2 regions of the Amycolatopsis sp. WQ 127309 genome follow, and region 1 is predicted to be linked to the other one. Evidence: riboswitches for the same ligand, from Rfam matches in the RefSeq annotation. Region 1 holds a riboswitch; the other holds the start of a gene.
What was found. A riboswitch is a leader RNA that binds a small molecule or an ion and turns the genes downstream of it on or off. The one in region 1 is predicted to bind glycine.

Region 1 (9,717 bases):
GCGAGGACACCCTCGTCCGGATCGGCATCACCGAGTACGCGCAGGACCAGCTCGGCGACGTCGTGTTCGTCGACCTGCCCGAGGCCGGCCGCCACGTCGGCGCAGGCGACGTCTTCGGCGAGGTCGAGTCGACCAAGAGCGTCTCGGAGCTGTTCGCGCCGGTCGACGGCGAGATCGTCGCCGTCAACAACGCCGTCGCCGACTCGCCCGAGCTGATCAACAGCGACCCCTACGGCGAGGGCTGGCTGATCGAGATCCGGCTCGAGGACCCCTCGGCGCTCGAAGCGCTGCTCGAAGCCGAGGCGTACGGCGCTTTGATCAAGGGCTGAAACCCCGTCCGACCTCGGAATCCGGCCGATGGGAGCGATCTGCTCACGGTTCGCCGGTACCGGGGCCCGGAGAAGCGATCAGGCACGGTACGTTGGCAGCTACACGTTCTTGAAGTACTGGTAACACAGCATGTGTGGAGGAGAGCTCAGGTGAGCACGAACGACGGGCCGGGCGGCGTTCCCCCGGAGCAGTCTCCGGAGCGGACCTCTGTCTTCCGGGCCGACTTCCTGGCCGAAGCCGAAGGCCACGAGCCCGCCCCGGCCGCCGAAGCCCCGGTCCAGGGCGTCGACGCCCTGCCCGCGGGTTCGGCGCTACTGGTCGTGAAGCGGGGCCCGAACGCGGGCTCGCGCTTCCTGCTCGACCGCGACACCACCAGCGCCGGGCGTCACCCGGACAGCGACATCTTCCTGGACGACGTCACGGTCTCGCGGCGGCACGCCGAGTTCCGCCGTGAGGGCGGGGAGTTCGTCGTCATCGACGTCGGCAGCCTCAACGGCACCTACGTCAACCGCGAGCCGGTCGACCAGGCCGTTCTCGCCGGCGGCGACGAGGTCCAGATCGGGAAGTTCCGCCTGGTCTTCCTGACCGGCCCGGGGCACGGGGGCCAGGGGGCGCAGTGACGGCGGCCGGGCGGCCACAACGGGACGGGTTGAGCATCGGGGCGGTTCTGGCGCAGCTGCGCCACGACTTCCCCGACGTCACCATCTCCAAGATCCGGTTCCTCGAGGCGGAAGGCCTGGTCCAACCGGGCCGGACGCCCTCGGGTTACCGGCAGTTCGCCGCGGCGGACGTGGAGCGGCTCAAGTTCGTCCTGGCCGCCCAGCGGGATCACTACCTCCCGTTGAAGGTCATCAAGGAGCAGCTGGACGCGGCGGACTCGGGTGCCGAGCCCGCCGCGGCCATGCCGCGACCACCGCGCCGTCTGGTGCCGATCGACGGGGTCGCCGACAACGTGGGCCTGCCGGTGGCGGAGGACTTCGCCGCCGGCCGGGAGCTGCGCCTGACCCAGGAGGAGCTCCTGGAACAGGCCGGCATCGACGCGGCGGAGCTGGCCGAGCTGCTGCAGTACGGCCTGGTGCGGTCCGGTCCCGCGGGGTTCTTCGACCCCGACGCGGTGCTGGTCGCGCGCACGGTGAAGGCGATGACCGAATTCGGTATCGAGCCGAGACACCTGCGTGCCTTCCGCGCCGCGGCCGACCGCGAGGTCGGCCTGCTGGAGCAGATCGTGACCCCGGTGTACCGGCATCGTGACCCGGAGGCCAAAGCACGGGCCGACGAGGTGGTGCGAGAGCTCGCGGCACTGTCGGTGACCCTGCACACGCTCCTCGTGAAGGCCGGAATCCGTGGCGCCACGGGTTGTTGAGGCGTAACGGGACGGTGAGATCCTCTTTGCGGTCCCATGTCAATGACTGAATGTTCGGCACCTCATGCCGTACCGTGAGAACAACGGTTTGCGGTAGGCGAGCCGAGAGTGTCCGACAGCGAGCACAGCGCACAGATGACGGGTAGCGTCGGTGGTGAACGGCGCGAGGCGGTTCCAGCGCTGAAGCCCGTGTGCACGAGAGGGAGGCGAAGCCCGATGAGCGAAATGCGCGTCGTCGGTGTGCGGGTCGAGCTGCCCGCGAATCAGCCGATCTTGTTGCTGCGGGAGACCGAGGGCGAACGGTACCTGCCGATCTGGATCGGCTCGGTCGAAGCGACCGCCATCGCGTTGGAGCAGCAAGGGGTCCGCCCCGCCCGCCCGCTCACCCATGACCTGCTCAAAGAGGTCATCGGGGCGTTGGGCCGCGAGCTGGAGCAGGTCGTGATCACCGACCTCAAGGAAGGCACGTTCTTCGCCGAGCTCGTGTTCGACGGTGACATCCGGGTGTCCGCCCGGCCGAGCGACTCGGTCGCGCTGGCCCTGCGGATCGGCGTCCCCATCCACGCCGTGGACGCGGTGCTGGAAGAGGCCGGCCTGATCATCCCGGACGAGCAGGAGGACGAGGTCGAGAAGTTCCGCGAGTTCCTCGACTCGGTCTCCCCGGAAGACTTCCGCGGCGCCGACACGTAACGGGTGCCACGGCTTGCCTTGACGCCGACGTCAACGTCTACCGTCGGGGCATGCGGATCGGAGAGCTGGCCAAGCGCACGGGTACCACTACCCGTGCGCTTCGCTTTTACGAGGACCAGGGCCTCCTCGCGGCCCGTCGCGCGGCCAACGGCTACCGCGAGTACGACGAGGACGACCTCCAGCTGGTCACGGAGATCCTGAAGCTGCAGACCGTCGGGCTGTCCCTCGACGAGACCCGGCCGTTCGTCGACTGCCTGCGCAGCGGCCACGAGACCGGCGACGCCTGCCCGAGCTCGATCGAGATGTACCGGCGCAAGCTCGCGGAGGCCGACGCCGTCCTCGCCCGCCTCGGCGCGATCCGCGCCGACCTCGCCGGGAAGCTCGCCGACGCGCTGGCCAGGCAGGACCCCGCCTGCGCCCCCGATCCGTGCGTCGTCCCCGAACGTCTCTGAAGGAGCTCAGTCATGTCCGAAATCCCCGAAGTCACGGATACGACGTTCGCCGCCGAGGTGCTCGGCGGCGACGTCCCGGTGCTGGTCGAGTTCTGGGCCACCTGGTGCCCGCCGTGCCGGATGATCGCGCCGGTCGTGGCCGAGCTGGCCCGCGAGCGCGTCGGCACGCTGTCGGTGCGCAAGATCAACTCCGACGAGAACCCGGAGACGACCCGGGCGTACCAGGTCATGTCGCTGCCGACGATGATCCTGTTCCGCGCCGAGGAGCCCGTCCTGACCGTCGTGGGCGCGCAGCCGAAGGCCCGGCTCGAAGAGCGCCTCGACCGGGCCCTCGCCGATCAGGGTGCGGTGGCCCTGACGAACGTGTCCGCGACCTCGCGGCCGTAGAGCTCCAGGTCCAGCGCGGGGTCGGCCGCGTAGGCCGCCGCCACGCCGTCGATCGCCTGGGCGATCGACATCGCCATCACCTCGGGCGTGAACGCGCCGAACGTGCCCTCGGCCTGGCCCTGCTTGAGCTGACGGGCCAGGCCGTGCACCCGCAGGTCGTCGACCAGGACCTTCGTCATCACCCAGCCCTCGGCGTCGTCGGTGTTGGCGGCCATCTCCGTCAGCACCCGCACGCAGTCCGGGTAGGCCCGCAGGAACGCGATCGACGTCTCGATGTGCGCCCGCAGGTAGCCGGCGCGGTCGGCCGGGTCCAGGTCGCCGCCGGTGCGCTCCTTGAGGAACTCGTTCTTCGTCTCGACGACCGTGCTGAGCACCGCCTGCATCAGCCCGGCCTTGTTGGTGAAGTGGTAGGAGATCATCCGGGTGCTGCTCAGCCCGGCGCGTTCGCGGATCTTGGCGAACGTGGCCTTGCGGTAGCCGAGGTCGTTGATGACGCCGATCGTCGCGCCGAGGATCTGCGCGCGGCGGGCGGCCTCGGTCACGCTGAGGCCCATCTCGGCCATGAGTTCGGTTTTTACTTGCATGAGTAAAAATTAACACGACTGAGTAAAAGTGTCCAGGAGGTTTGAACCACTGCCTCCGGGGTACGGCGAACGGCTCAAACGCTCATCCGACCGTTGAGGCTTGCCGCGCGTCGCGTTGACCGGCCTTGCCTGGGCGCTTACCGTCGGAGGAGGTAAATCGCCACGATGTGATTCACGGTCTGGGGCCGGATCGTGGCGGTTGATCTCCGGTGGGTCCCGCTCTGGGTCCTGTCCGGCTGTCATTCGCCGGCCGCCTGGTCGGGCGAGGGGAGGCTTGCGTGGTCGAGGCTGGTTCCGAGAAGCAGCCTGTTCGGTTCGCGGCTGGCGAGCAGGGTGAACTGTTCCCCGACGACTCGCTGCCCGACGAGCTCGTCGGCTACCGGGGTCCGGCCGCGTGCCAGATCGCCGGGATCACCTACCGTCAGCTCGACTACTGGGCTCGCACGAAACTGATCGCGCCCAGCATTCGCACCGCGCACGGCTCCGGCTCCCAGCGGCTGTACTCGTTCAAGGACATCCTGGTCCTGAAGGTGGTCAAGCGGCTGCTGGACACCGGGGTCTCGCTGCAGAACATCCGGGTCGCGGTCGACCACCTGTCCGTCCGCGGGGTCCGTGACCTCGCCAAGGTCACGCTGTTCTCCGACGGCACCACGGTCTACGAGTGCACCTCGCCGGAGGAGATCGTCGATCTGCTCCAGGGCGGCCAGGGCGTGTTCGGCATCGCGGTCAGCGGCGCGATGCAGGAAATCAGCGGCACCATCCACGAGTTCCCGGCCGAACGCGCCGACGGCGGCATCGTCGAAGCGCACGAGCCGGACGAGCTGACCCAGCGCCGCAACGCCCGCCGTACCGGGTGATCATCTCCGCGGCAGGCGGAGTAAAGTGATCCACGCAGTCGACGAAACCGCGCGGGAGAGTCCGGACCACAACCTCGAGTCCGGCGCCGAAGGAGCAAGTCCTCCCCGGAACCTCTCAGGCACCCTGGACCGCGCGGTCTAGACGCCTCTGGAAAGCGGGTCGTCAGGACACCACCTGATGGCCCCGCCGACGGTGCAAGCCCGGCTCAACCTCGGGCGAAACTCTCAGGCGCCCAGAAATGGGTACGGACAGAGTGGGGAGGGTTCCTCGACAGCGTTTCGCGGATGCTGTCCAGGCCCGCCGTTCGCAGGAGGCCATCGTGCAGCCGTCACTCGCCTCCCTGGAACAGGGCTTTCCCTTCGCCGACCGGCACATCGGGCCCGGCCCGGCGGAACTCCGCACGATTCTCGACGTCATCGGCGTCGCCTCGCTCGACGAACTCGCCGAACGGGCGGTGCCCGGGTCGCTGCGCGCGTCCGCCGCGCCCCTCGACCTGCCGCCGCCCGCCACCGAAGCCCAGGCGCTCGCCGAACTGCGGGCGCTGGCCGCGCGGAACCGGCCGATGGCCCAGATGATCGGCCTCGGTTACCACGACACCGTGACCCCGCCGGTGATCCGCCGGAACATCCTCGAGAACCCGGCCTGGTACACCGCGTACACGCCCTACCAGCCGGAGATCTCGCAAGGCCGGCTCGAAGCGCTCCTCAACTTCCAGACCATGGTCGCCGACCTGACCGGCCTGCCCGTCGCGAACGCGTCCCTGCTCGACGAGGCCACCGCGGCCGCCGAAGCGATGACGCTCGTGCGTCGCGCCGGCAAGTCGGCGTCCAACCGGTTCGTCGTCGACGAAGACACCCTGCCGCAGACCCTGGCCGTGCTCCGGACCCGCGCCGGACCGCTCGGCATCGAACTGGTCGTCGAAGACCTGTCCCAGGGGCTGACCGGGCTCGGCCTCGGCGGCGACTTCTTCGGCGTCCTGCTGTCCTGCCCGGGCGCGTCCGGCGCCGTCCGCGAGTTCGACTTCACCATCGCCGACGCGAAGAAGCACGGCGCGGCGGTGATCGTCGCCGCGGACCCCCTGTCCCTGACGCTGCTGCGGCCGCCCGGTGAGCTCGGCGCCGACGTCGCGATCGGCTCGACCCAGCGGTTCGGCGTCCCGCTGGGCTTCGGCGGTCCGCACGCGGCCTACCTGGCGGTCCGCCAAGGCTTGGAGCGGCAGCTGCCCGGCCGGCTGGTCGGTGTCTCGAAGGACGAAGACGGCGCCCCGGCGTACCGGCTGGCGCTGCAGACCCGGGAACAGCACATCCGCCGCGAGAAGGCGACGTCGAATATCTGCACCGCGCAGGTCCTGCTCGCCGTGATGGCCTCGATGTACGCGGTCCACCACGGCCCCGACGGCCTGCGCGCGATCGCGCTGCGCGCCCACCGGATGGCGACCGTGCTCGCGGCCGGCCTCTGCGAAGGTGGCGTCGAGGTCGTGCACGGCGAGTTCTTCGACACCATCACCGCGGCGGTACCGGGCCGCGCGGCCGCGGTCGTCGCGGCGGCCCGCGACCTCGGCGTGAACCTGCGGCGGATCGACGACGACCACGTCGGCGTCGCCTGCGACGAGACGACCACCCGCGAACGGCTTTCCCTGGTGTGGAAGGCCTTCGGCGTCTCGGTGTCCGATGTGGACGGCCTGGACGAGGACACGGCCGACGCGCTCCCGGCGCCGCTGCGGCGCACGAGCGGCTTCCTCACCCACCCGGTGTTCCACGCCCACCGCTCCGAAACCGCGTTGCTGCGCTACCTGCGGCAGCTGTCCGACAAGGACGTCGCGCTCGACCGCAGCATGATCCCGCTCGGCTCCTGCACGATGAAGCTCAACGCCGCGGCGGAGATGGAGCCGGTCACCTGGCCGGAGTTCGCCGGGCTGCACCCGTTCGCCCCGGCCGAGGACGCGGCCGGCCTGCTCACGGTCATCGCGGACCTCGAAGCCTGGCTGGCCCGGATCACCGGCTACGACAAGGTTTCCCTGCAGCCCAACGCCGGCAGCCAGGGCGAGTTCGCCGGGCTGCTGGCCATCCGCGCGTACCACCGCTCGCGCGGCGAGGGTGAGCGCGACGTCTGCCTGATCCCGGCCAGCGCGCACGGCACCAACGCCGCCAGCGCCGTGATGGCGGGCATGCGCGTGGTCGTCGTCCGGTGCGACGACGGCGGCGACATCGACCTCGCGCACCTGCGGTCCACAGTGGACGAGCACCGGGCCGACCTCGCGGCGATCATGATCACCTACCCGTCGACGCACGGCGTCTACGAGGACACCGTCGGCGAGGTCTGCGCGCTGGTGCACGACGCGGGCGGCCAGGTGTACGTCGACGGCGCCAACCTCAACGCCCTGATCGGCGTGGCGCAGTACGGCCGGTTCGGCGCCGACGTCTCGCACCTCAACCTGCACAAGACGTTCTGCGTCCCGCACGGTGGCGGCGGGCCGGGGGTCGGCCCGATCGGCGTCCGCGCGCACCTCGCGCCGTTCCTGCCGAACCACCCGCTGCAGCCCGCGGCCGGCCCGGCGACCGGCGTCGGCCCGGTCAGCGCGGCGCCGTGGGGCAGCGCGTCGATCCTGCCGATCTCGTGGGCCTACGTCCGGATGATGGGCGCCGAAGGCCTGCGCCGGGCGACGCTGGTGGCCGTGGCGAACGCCAACTACGTCGCGCGCCGCCTGAGCGAGCACTACCCGGTGCTCTACGCCGGCCACGAAGGCCTCGTCGCCCACGAGTGCGTCCTCGACCTGCGGCCGCTGACGAAGGCCACCGGCGTCACGGTCGACGACGTCGCCAAGCGGCTGGCGGACTACGGGCTGCACGCGCCGACGATGTCGTTCCCCGTCCCGGGCACGCTCATGGTGGAGCCGACCGAGAGCGAGAACCTGGCCGAGCTGGACCGCTTCTGCGCGGCGATGATCGCGATCCGCGGCGAGATCGACCGCGTCACGGCGGGGGAGTGGGCCCTGGCGGACTCGCCGCTGCGGCACGCGCCGCACACCGCGCGCTGCGTCACGGGCGAGTGGGACCGGCCCTACAGTCGTGAGACGGCGGTGTTCCCCGCCGGCACCGGCGGCGCGAAGATCTGGCCGCCGGTCCGCCGCGTCGACGGCGCCGCGGGCGACCGGAACCTGGTCTGCTCGTGCCCGCCGCCGGAGGCGTTCGCCTAGGTCCGGGCTTGCGCCGGCCTCACAGGAGCGGGAGGTAGGTTGGCGCCATGGCGAGTGGCAGTGGTCCGGATCGGACGTCCGTGGTCGTGACCGGGGGCAGCGGCTTCATCGGCCGCGCCGTCGTGCGCGCCTTCCGCGAGCGGGGCGTCCCGGTGACCGTCGTCGACCGGGTCCCGTTCCCGGACGAGCTGCCCGGCGTCCGCGTCGTCACCGGTGAGCTGCTCGACGCCGCCGTCCGCGAAGAGGCCGTCACGCCGGAGACCGCGGCCATCGTGCACCTCGCCGCACTGACTTCAGTGCTGCGCTCGGTCGAACTGCCGGAGCAGACCTTCGCCGACAACGTCCTCGTGACGCAGGAACTGCTGGAACTGGCCCGCCGCCTCGAAGTGCCGGGCTTCGTGCTCGCGTCGACGAACGCGGTGATCGGCAACGTCGGTGGCGCGACCATCACGCCGGACCTGCCGCCGCGGCCGCTGACGCCCTACGGCGCCACCAAGGCGGCGTGCGAAATGCTGCTGTCCGGCTACGCGGGCGCGTACGGGATGAAGACGTGTGCCTTGCGGTTCACCAACGTCTACGGACCGGGAATGTCCCACAAGGACAGTTTCGTGCCGCGGATGATGCGCGCGGCGCTGACCGGCACCGGCGTCCGCGTCTACGGCGACGGGCAGCAGCGGCGCGACCTCGTGCACGTCGACGACGTCGTCAACGCCATCACCCTCGCCGTCGGCAGCGGCTACTCCGGCACCGCGATCGTCGGCGCCGGGCAGTCGGTTTCGGTGCTGGAGATGGTCGAAGCCGTGCGCGAGGTGACCGGCGCCGAGCTGCCGGTGGAGCACGTCGAGGCGCCGGCGGGGGAGATGCCCGCGGTGGTCGTCGACGTCTCGGGGAGCGCGGAGACGATCGGCTACCGGCCGTCGACGTCGCTGACCGACGGGCTCGCCACGGCGTGGAAGTACTTCTCCGGTCTCGAGCGTCCGAACGCGACGGAGTGACCGCGGGCGTGTCCGGTTTCCTCCGCCGCCACTGGCTCCTGCTCCTGCTGCTGCTCCCCGCGATCGCCCTGCGGGTGCTCACCTGGCTCGCCTACCGGCCGGCCCTGCTCTACATCGACTCGTTCCGCTACATCGACAACCTGCACGCGCTGCGCGCCGACCAGCTCGACCCGATCGGCTACGACCTGGTGCTGCGGCCGCTGCTGGCGGTCGGCGGCCTGGCGTGGGTCGCGGCGGTGCAGCACGCCGGCGGCCTGCTGATCGCGATCGGCGTCTACGCGCTCGTGCTGCGCCTCGGCGGCCGCCCGTGGGTCGCCGCGCTCGCCGCGGCTCCCGTGCTGCTCGACGCCTACCAGCTGCAGATCGAGCAGAACATCATGTCCGAGGTGGTCTTCGAGGCGGTGCTGCTCGGGCTGCTGTGGGTGCTGCTCGGCCGCGGGGCCCCCGGCTGGAAGCGCGCCGGGATCGCGGGCCTGCTCGTCGGGTTCGCCGTGCTGGTGCGGCTGATCGGGATCTCGCTGGCCCTGCCGCTGCTGGTCTACCTGGTCGCCGCCGGGGGCGCGTGGCGGCACTGGGCGGGCTGGCGCCGCGCCGGCGTGGGCGTGCTGGGCATCCTCGTCGTGATCCTGCCGTACGCCGCGCGGGTGCATTCCGAGACCGGCAAGTGGGGCCTGACCGGGCCGTCGGGGAACATGCTCTACGGCCGTGCCGCCGCCGTCGCCGACTGCGCGAACCTGCACCTGGCGCCCGAACTGCAGGTGTTCTGCCCGGCCGAACCGCGCGAGACGCGGCTCGTGGACAACTACGCGCATGCCGACCTCGACCCGAACTGGCCCGGCCCGCTGCCGCCCGGCGCGGACAA
Region 2 (9,717 bases), 3.9 Mb from region 1:
GGGCCGGGATCCGGGCCCGCGGGCTCTCCTTCGACGAAGCCGCGCGGCGGATCGGCGTGCCGACGTCCACCCTGCGCAGCTGGGTCGAGCACCGGCACGCGCCGAAGGTGACCGTCTTCGACCACTGGGCCCAGCTCGCCGAGGTCACCGGGCTCGGCGAGGCCGAGCTGCTGCGCGTCGCCGGCGTGCTGCCCGAGTCGCTGGCCACGCCGGTGCACGTCGCGCAGGCCGCGAAGTCGCTGCGGGAAGGCATCGAGCGGGCCGGGGACTTCCTGCGGCAGGCCACCGCGCTCGTCTACTCCTCGCCCGGCACGCAGGTGGCGAACGCGATCGCCGCGTCGCCGATCGACTGGGAGATGCGGATCCGCTCGGCCACCCGCGGCGACGAGATCCGCGTCACCTACCACCACTACGTCGGGATCGTGCCGCCCCGCGACTTCCCGCACTCCGACGCCGAGGCGCGGCGGATCATCGAACGCGAGATCCTCGGCGGCCTCTGGCAGCCGCTCGGGCTGTACTGGCGGGTCGCCGAGCCGCACGACTGGGACGACCCGCCGCGCCTCGTGATCCAGGTGCCCGAGCAGGAGGCGTCCCGCCCGCCGTCGCCGTCGCCGCCGTTCGTGACGGCACCGCCGATCGTGGTGCTGTCGCCGATCTGGGGCTACGGCGAGCTGCTCGCGTCGCTGGTCGCGGACGGCCTCGGGTTCGGCAACGTCGACTTCCGCTACTTCGGCCTGCCGGACGCGATGGCCGGCCGGCTCCGGATCACCGCGCGCGAGCTGGCCGAGCCGGCGCCGCGGCTGGTGCACGCGGTGCCGCCGATCATGCTGCTGCACGGCCTCGAGGTGCCGGACCTGACCGGCCGGCTCCCGGTCGTGGTCCGCTACGGCCCGCGGATGCGCGCCCGCGCCGCCCGGATCTACCGCGAGCCGCTGCTCGAGGCGGGTTTCACCGACCCGGCGGACGGCGCCCAGGCGATCGAGACGGCCGTCGACGCGGTGGTCGCCCGGCTGCCGGGCGAGTACTTCGAGGTGACCCTCGACGACACGGACGTCTTCGACGGCGACCGGCCGTCCCTGGACCGGCTCAACGACTCGGTGGCGTGGCTCGCGGAGCAGGTGGTGGAGCACGTCCTGCTGGGCGCGGGCCTTCCGCCGGTCCCGCTGGGCGGGCCGTTGAAACGGCTGGTGCTGCCCTCGGGCCGGGTCCGCCGCCCACCTGCGCTGGCGAGCGCGGTCACCCGCCGGTTCACCGACCGCTGACCCCGCAGGTCCCCTACGCCCCAATGTGGCGTTGGGTGCGTTCAACGCACCCAATGTGGCGTTCGGTGCGTCAGATGCACCCAACGCCACATTGGGGCGCTCGGTGCGGGGCCGGTCGAGGCGGGCTCGAGGGTCGGTGTGGTGTTGGCCGGGTGAAGTAGACGGGGGTTGAACCCGGCAGGTACGGTAGCCGCCATAACTGCAGATCGGGCCGTCGAGCCGAGGCGGGAGAGCCCTCACGAAGTCAGTGGGGCACCGAAGGAGCAAACTCCCCGGAATCTCTCAGGTACCTGCTACCGCTTCGTGCGAGGCCACTCTGGAAAGCAGGCGCACCCGCGCCTCACCCAAGGTGAAAGCCGTGTCTCACACGGTGAAACTCTCAGGTGCCATGACAGAGGGGGAGTTCCCAGCGCACCGTTGTGTCCGGTGCCCGGCCCGAGGAGCTCCCGATCACCTCTACGCAGTTCGACGCCCGCCACATCGGCCCCTCCGAGGCCGAACGCGCCAAGATGCTCGCCGAGTGCGGCTACGGATCCCTCGACGCGCTGCTCGAAGCGGCCGTGCCGAGTGCGATCCGCGTCACTCGCGACCTGGTCCTGCCGCCCGCCGCGTCCGAAGAGGACGCCACCGCGGAGCTGCGCGCGCTCGCCGCGCGTAACCGGCCGATGACGCAGATGATCGGGCTCGGCTACTCCGACACCGTCACCCCCGGCGTGATCCGGCGCAACGTCCTCGAAAACCCGGCCTGGTACACGGCCTACACGCCGTACCAGCCGGAAATCTCCCAGGGCCGCCTCGAAGCGCTGCTCAACTTCCAGACGATGGTCGCCGATCTCACCGGGCTGGCCACCGCGAACGCGTCCCTGCTCGACGAGTCGACCGCCGTCGCCGAGGCCGTCACGCTGATGCGCCGCGCGTCCAAGTCGAAGTCCAACAAGGTCGTGCTCGACGCCGAGTGCCTGCCGCAGACCATCGCCGTCGTGCGCACCCGCGTCGAGGCGCTGGGCATCGAGGTCGAGGTCCGCGACCTGCTCACCGGGCTGCCCGAGGACTTCTTCGGCGTCGTCGTCCAGTACCCGGGCGCGTCCGGCGTGCTGCGCGGGCGCGGTTTCTACCACGCGATCTCCGAGTCGGCGAAGGCCGCGGGCGCGCTGTTCACCGTCGCCGCCGACCTCCTCTCGCTGACGCTCATCACCTCGCCCGGCGAGTTCGGCGCCGACGTCGCCGCGGGGTCGACGCAGCGCTTCGGCGTCCCGCTCGGCTACGGCGGCCCGCACGCCGGGTTCATGTCGGTCCGCGCCGGGCTCGAGCGCTCGCTGCCCGGGCGCCTGGTCGGCGTCTCGGTCGACGCCGACGGCAACCCGGCCTACCGCCTCGCGCTGCAGACGCGTGAGCAGCACATCCGCCGCGAGAAGGCGACGTCCAACATCTGCACCGCGCAGGTCCTGCCGGCCGTGCTGGCCGCGATGTACGCGGTCTACCACGGCCCGGACGGCCTCAAGCGGATCGCCCGGCGCGTCCACGGCCTGGCCGCGGGCTTCGCCGACGCGCTGCGCAAGACCGGCGTCGAGGTCGTGCACGAGTCCTTCTTCGACACGGTCGTCGCGCACGTCCCGGGCCAGGCCGCCGACGTCCACGCCGCCGCCCGCGCGGCGGGCGTCAACCTCGGCCACGTCGACGCCGACCACGTGCGCGTCGCCTTCGACGAGGTCAGCACCCCCGCGATCACCGCGAAGGTCCTCAAGGCCTTCGGCGTCGAAGAGGACGCGCGGGACGGCGTCGCGCTCCCGAACGGCCTCGCCCGCGAGAGCGGCTTCATGGGTCACGAGGTCTTCGGCAGCCACCGCTCCGAGACGGCGATGCTGCGCTACCTGCGCCGGCTGTCCGACCAGGACTACGCGCTCGACCGCGGCATGATCCCGCTCGGCTCCTGCACGATGAAGCTCAACGCCACCACCGAGATGGAGCCGATCAGCTGGCGCGAGTTCGCCGGCATCCACCCCTTCGCGCCGGCCGAGGACGCCGAGGGCTACCACGTCCTCGTCGCGCAGCTGGCCGAGTGGCTGGCCGAGGTCACCGGCTACGACCAGGTGTCGCTGCAGCCGAACGCGGGCAGCCAGGGCGAGCTGGCCGGGCTCCTCGCGATCCGCGCCTACCACCGCTCCAACGGCGACGACGCCCGTGACGTCTGCCTGATCCCGTCGTCGGCGCACGGCACCAACGCCGCGTCCGCGGTGCTCGCCGGGATGCGCGTGGTCGTCGTCAAGTGCACCGACGAGGGCAACGTCGACCTGGCCGACCTGCGGTCCAAAGTGGACACCCACCGGGACACGCTCGCCGCGATCATGGTCACCTACCCGTCCACGCACGGCGTGTACGAGCACTCGATCGACGAGCTGGCCAAGATCGTCCACGACGGTGGCGGCCAGGTGTACGTCGACGGCGCGAACCTCAACGCCCTGCTGGGCCTGGCCAAGCCGGGCGAGTTCGGCGGCGACGTCTCGCACCTGAACCTGCACAAGACCTTCTGCATCCCGCACGGCGGTGGCGGCCCCGGTGTCGGCCCGGTCGCGGTGCGCGCGCACCTCGCGCCGTTCCTGCCCAACCACCCGCTGCTGGAGGCGGCCGGCCCGGCGACCGGCGTCGGCCCGATCAGCGGCGCGCCCTACGGCTCGGCGTCGATCCTGCCGATCTCCTGGGCCTACGTCCGGATGATGGGCGCGCCCGGCCTCACCGCCGCGACGAAGGTCGCCGTGCTGGCCGCGAACTACGTCGCGTCGCGGCTGGCCCCGCACTACCCGGTGCTCTACACGGGTCAGGACGGCCTGGTCGCGCACGAGTGCATCCTCGACCTGCGCCAGATCACCAAGGAGACCGGCGTGACGGTCGACGACGTCGCGAAGCGGCTCATCGACTACGGCTTCCACGCGCCGACCATGTCGTTCCCGGTCGCCGGCACGCTGATGGTCGAGCCGACCGAGTCGGAGGACCTGGGCGAGATCGACCGGTTCATCGCCGCGATGATCGCCATCCGCGGCGAGATCGACGAGGTCGCCAAGGGCACCTGGACGGCGGAGTCCTCGCCGCTGCGCGGTGCGCCGCACACCGCCGAGACGCTGGTCGGCGAGTGGGACAAGGCCTACGACCGCGAGCTGGCCGTGTTCCCGGCGGGCGTGTCGCGCAAGAACAAGTACTGGCCGCCGGTCCGCCGCATCGACGGCGCCCGCGGTGACCGCAACCTCGTCTGCTCCTGCCCGCCCCTCAACGCTTACGAAGGCTGAGCTCACACGTGTCGAAAGAGACCTCCCTGCACGGAGTCCACAAGGGACTCGGTGCGCTGTTCACCGACTTCGCCGGCTGGTCCATGCCGGTCCGCTACGCCAGCGAGCTGGCCGAGCACAAGGCCGTCCGCGAGGCGGCCGGGCTGTTCGACCTCTCGCACATGGCCGAAATCCACGTCACCGGCCCGCAGGCCGCCGACGTCCTGGACTTCGCGCTGGTCGGCAACCTCACCGGGGTCAAGCCGGGCCGGGCGCGCTACACGATGATCTGCGACGCCGGCGGCGGCGTGCTCGACGACCTGGTCGTCTACCGGCTGGCCGACGAGCACTACCTGGTCGTCGCCAACGCCGGCAACGCGAAGGTCGTCGCGGACGCGCTGGCCGAGCGGGTCGCGGGCTTCGACGCGGTGGTCGACGACCGGTCCGAGACGACCGCGCTGATCGCCGTCCAGGGCCCGAACGCCGTCAAGATCCTCGGCGCGGTCACCGACGCCGACCTCGACGCGCTCAAGTACTACGCCAGCGTGCCGGCGGTCGTGAAGGGCCACGAGGTCCTGCTCGCCCGCACCGGCTACACCGGCGAGGACGGCTTCGAGCTGTTCGTCCCGGCCGACGAGGCCCCGGCGGTGTGGCGCATCCTGTCCGAGGCCGGCGAGGGTCACGGGCTCGTCCCGGCCGGGCTGGCCTGCCGCGACACGCTGCGGCTCGAAGCCGGGATGCCGTTGTACGGCAACGAACTCACCCTCGGCCAGAGCCCGTTCGAAGCCGGGCTCGGGCGCGTCGTCAAGTTCGAGAAGCCGGGCGACTTCGTCGGCCGCGCGGCCCTGGAAGAGCGGTCCAAGGCCGACGTCCCGCGCGTACGCGTCGGGCTCAAGGGCCAGGGCCGTCGCGCCCCGCGGCACGGCTACAAGCTGCTGGCCGACGGGGTCGAGATCGGCGAGGTCACCAGTGGGGCGCTGTCGCCCACGCTGGGTCACCCGATCGCCATGGCGTACGTCGATCGGGCGTACACCGAGCCCGGCACCGAACTTTCCGTCGACATCCGGGGCAGGATCGAGCCCGTCGAGGTCGTCGCCCTGCCCTTCTACTCCCGCGCGTAAAGGACTCTTGCACCGTGAGCATCCCCGAGAACCTGAAGTACACCAAGGAACACGAGTGGCTGAACGTCGAAGGTGACGTCGCCACCGTCGGCATCACCGCCTTCGCCGCCGAGTCGCTCGGCGACATCGTGTTCGTCCAGCTGCCCGACGTCGGCGCCACGATCACCTCCGGCGAGGTGTTCGGCGAGGTCGAGTCGACCAAGTCCGTCAGCGAGCTGTACGCGCCGGTCTCCGGCGAGGTCGTCGAGGTCAACGGCACCACGTCGGACACCCCCGAGGTGATCAACTCGGACCCGTACGCCGAAGGGTGGCTGCTCAAGGTGCGTCTCTCCGGTGACGTGCCCGAGCTGCTCGACGCCGCCGCCTACGCCGCACTCACCCAGGAGAGCTGATGACGACCTTCGACGCCCACCTCGCCGACGTCGACCCCGAGGTCGCGGCGGCCGTCGCCGACGAGCTTACCCGCCAGCAGTCGACCCTGGAGATGATCGCCTCCGAGAACTTCGCCCCGGTGGGCGTGCTCGAGGCGCAGGGTTCGGTGCTGACCAACAAGTACGCCGAGGGCTACCCCGGCCGCCGCTACTACGGCGGCTGCGAGCACGTCGACGTCGTCGAGCAGCTCGCCATCGACCGCGCGAAGGCGCTGTTCGGTGCGGAGCACGCCAACGTGCAGCCGCACTCGGGCGCGCAGGCCAACGCCGCCGCGATGTTCGCCGTGCTCAAGCCGGGCGACACCATCCTCGGCCTCGACCTGGCGCACGGCGGCCACCTGACGCACGGGATGAAGATCAACTTCTCGGGCAAGCTCTACAACGTCGTCGCCTACCACGTCGACAAAGAGACCGGCATCGTCGACCTGGCCGAGATCGAGCGCCTCGCCGTCGAGCACCAGCCGAAGCTGATCATCGCCGGCTGGTCGGCGTACCCGCGTCAGCTCGACTTCGCCGAGTTCCGCCGCATCGCGGACCTGGTGGAAGCCAAGCTGATGGTGGACATGGCGCACTTCGCCGGGCTGGTCGCGACCGGGCTGCACCCGTCGCCGGTGCCGCACGCCGACATCGTCACCACGACCACGCACAAGACCCTCGGCGGCCCGCGCGGCGGCTTGATCCTGTGCCGCCAGGAGCTGGCGAAGAAGATCAACTCGGCGGTGTTCCCCGGCCAGCAGGGCGGGCCGCTGGAGCACGTCATCGCGGCCAAGGCCGTCGCGCTGAAGATCGCCGCGAGCGAGGAGTTCAAGGAGCGCCAGCAGCGCACCCTGGACGGCTCGCGCATCCTGGCGTCGCGGCTGTCGCAGGAGGACTGCGCTTCAGCCGGCGTGCGCGTGCTGACCGGCGGCACCGACGTCCACCTGGTGCTCGTCGACCTCGTCCAGTCCACTCTGGACGGTCAGCAGGCCGAGGACCGGCTGCACGAGGTCGGCATCACGGTCAACCGCAACGCCGTCCCGTTCGACCCGCGTCCGCCGATGATCACCTCCGGCCTGCGCATCGGCACCCCGGCGCTGGCCACCCGCGGCTTCCAGGCCGAGGACTTCACCGAGGTCGCCGACGTCATCGCCGAGGCCCTCAAGCCCGACTTCGACGACGCCCTCCGCGCGAAGCTGCGCGATCGCGTCGAGACCTTGGCCAAGAAGCACCCGCTGTACGCGGACCTGTCCCGGTGAGCGCTCTGCCCGAGGGCCGGAAGCTGCTGCGCCTCGAAGTCCGCAACAGCGAGACGCCGATTGAGAAGAAGCCGCCGTGGATCAAGACGCGGGTGCGGATGGGGCCGGAGTTCACCGAACTCAAGGGCCTCGTGCGCCGCGAGGGTCTGCACACGGTCTGTGAAGAAGCGGGCTGTCCCAACATTTACGAGTGCTGGGAAGACCGCGAAGCCACGTTTCTCATCGGTGGTGACCAGTGCACGCGCCGGTGTGATTTCTGTCAGATCGACACGGGTAAACCGGCGGAGCTGGACCGGACCGAGCCGCGGAAGGTCGCGGAGTCCGTCCAGGCCATGGGGCTGCGCTACTCGACGATCACCGGCGTGGCTCGTGACGACCTGGCCGATGGTGGGGCGTGGCTGTACGCCGAGACCGTCCGCCAGATCCACTCGCTCAACCCGGGCACCGGCGTGGAGCTGCTGACCCCGGACTTCAACGCGGACCCAGAGCAGCTGGCCGAGGTGTTCGGCTCGCGGCCGGAAGTGTTGGCCCACAACGTCGAAACGGTCCCGCGGATCTTCAAGCGGATCCGTCCCGGCTTCCGCTACGCGCGGTCGCTGGAGGTCATTACCAAGGCGCGTGAGTTCGGCCTGGTCACGAAGTCCAACCTGATCCTCGGCATGGGGGAGACCCCGGACGAGGTCGCGCCGGCGATGCGGGACCTGGTCGACGCGGGCTGCGAGATCCTGACGATCACGCAGTACCTGCGCCCCTCGCCGCGCCACCACCCGGTGGACCGGTGGGTCAAGCCGGAGGAGTTCGTGGAGCACTCGAACGCCGCCGAGGCGATGGGCTTCGCCGGTGTCATGGCGGGTCCGCTCGTGCGCTCGTCGTACCGCGCGGGACGGCTCTACGCCCAGACCAAGGCCCACCGTGGTGAGGAGCTGCCGGAGAACCTGCAGCACCTCACCGACCAGGGGCCGGCCGCGCAAGAAGCCAGCTCCCTGCTGGCGAGATAGGAGAGGCGGATCAATGGCGATCAGCGTCTTCGACCTGTTTTCCATCGGCATCGGGCCGTCGAGTTCCCACACCGTCGGCCCGATGCGCGCGGCACTGACCTTTGTGGACGGTCTCGGCGACGACCTCGGCCGGACCGCGCGGGTGCAGGCCGAGCTGTTCGGCTCGCTCGGCGCGACCGGCTTCGGCCACGGCAGCGACAAAGCCGTCCTGCTCGGGCTTTCGGGTGAGCGTCCCGAGGCCATCGACACCGACACCGTGCCGGTGCGCGTCGCGGAGATCCGCGAGTCCGGCCGGCTGAAGGTGGGCGGCACGCACGAGATCGCGTTCGACGAGGACACCGACCTCACCATGCACCGCCGCAAGTCCCTGCCGGCGCACCCGAACGGCATGATCTTCCGCGCGTTCGACGCGGACGGCGTGCTGCTGCGTGAGCGGACGTACTACTCGGTGGGCGGCGGCTTCGTCCGCGACGAGTCGTACGAGACGGACGCGGTGTTCGTCGAGGACGCGACGCCGGTGCCGTACCCGTTCCGCACCGGCGCGGATCTGCTCGGGCACTGCGCGGCGACGGGCCTGCCGATCAGCGAGATCATGATGGCGAACGAGCTGTCGTGGCGTTCGCGCGAAGAGGTGCGGGACGGCCTGCTGCGGATCTGGGCGGTCATGGCCGAGTGCGTCCGCAACGGCTGCGTCCACGAAGGCGTGCTGCCGGGCGGGCTGAAGGTGCCGCGCCGGGCTCGCGCGCTGCACGAGAAGCTGCTGGCCGAGGACGGCCTGGACGACCCGCTGTACGCGATGGACTGGGTCAGTCTCTACGCGCTGGCGGTCAACGAGGAGAACGCCGCGGGCGGGCGCGTCGTCACCGCGCCGACCAACGGCGCGGCCGGCATCATCCCCGCGGTCCTGCACTACTACCAGCGGTTCATCCGGCACTCGTCGGACGACGGCATCGTCACGTTCATGCTCACGGCGGCCGCGATCGGCTCGATCCTCAAGCAGACCGGCTCGATCTCCGGCGCCGAGGTCGGCTGCCAGGGCGAGGTCGGCTCGGCGTCCGCGATGGCGGCGGCCGGGCTCACCGAGGTGCTCGGCGGCTCCCCGGCGCAGGTCGAGAACGCGGCGGAGATCGGCGTCGAGCACCACTTGGGCCTGACGTGCGACCCGGTGGGCGGCCTGGTGCAGATCCCGTGCATCGAGCGCAACGCGGTCGGCGCGTCGAAGGCCATCCACGCGGCCCGGATGGCGATGCGCGGCGACGGCAGTCACGTGGTGACGCTGGACAAGGCGATCAAGACGATGCGCGAGACGGGCGCGGACATGAGCGTGAAGTACAAGGAAACCGCCCGCGGCGGCCTGGCGGTGAACGTCATCGAGTGCTGAGGGCGTCACTTTCGCAGGGAAAGATACGT

Region 2: linked by a shared signal. The riboswitch ahead of gcvP (aminomethyl-transferring glycine dehydrogenase) and the one ahead of gcvP (aminomethyl-transferring glycine dehydrogenase) in region 1 are both predicted to bind glycine.

Annotation. Positions count from the first base shown of each region.
Region 1 covers NZ_CP095481.1:8,586,562-8,596,278, reverse strand. The annotation lists gene gcvH (glycine cleavage system protein GcvH) at 1-329, shown strand, start outside; gene garA (glycogen accumulation regulator GarA) at 480-950, shown strand; gene MUY22_RS37830 (MerR family transcriptional regulator) at 947-1,693, shown strand; gene MUY22_RS37825 (bifunctional nuclease family protein) at 1,910-2,383, shown strand; gene MUY22_RS37820 (MerR family transcriptional regulator) at 2,434-2,835, shown strand; gene trxA (thioredoxin) at 2,848-3,222, shown strand; gene MUY22_RS37810 (TetR/AcrR family transcriptional regulator) at 3,174-3,806, opposite strand; gene MUY22_RS37805 (MerR family transcriptional regulator) at 4,085-4,663, shown strand; glycine riboswitch at 4,706-4,805, shown strand; gene gcvP (aminomethyl-transferring glycine dehydrogenase) at 4,984-7,860, shown strand; gene MUY22_RS37795 (NAD(P)-dependent oxidoreductase) at 7,908-8,855, shown strand; gene MUY22_RS37790 (glycosyltransferase family 2 protein) at 8,864-9,717, shown strand, end outside.
Region 2 covers NZ_CP095481.1:4,700,764-4,710,480, forward strand. The annotation lists gene MUY22_RS22175 (helix-turn-helix transcriptional regulator) at 1-1,262, shown strand, start outside; glycine riboswitch at 1,569-1,667, shown strand; gene gcvP (aminomethyl-transferring glycine dehydrogenase) at 1,712-4,543, shown strand; gene gcvT (glycine cleavage system aminomethyltransferase GcvT) at 4,552-5,643, shown strand; gene gcvH (glycine cleavage system protein GcvH) at 5,658-6,035, shown strand; gene glyA (serine hydroxymethyltransferase) at 6,035-7,309, shown strand; gene lipA (lipoyl synthase) at 7,306-8,307, shown strand; gene MUY22_RS22205 (L-serine ammonia-lyase) at 8,321-9,688, shown strand.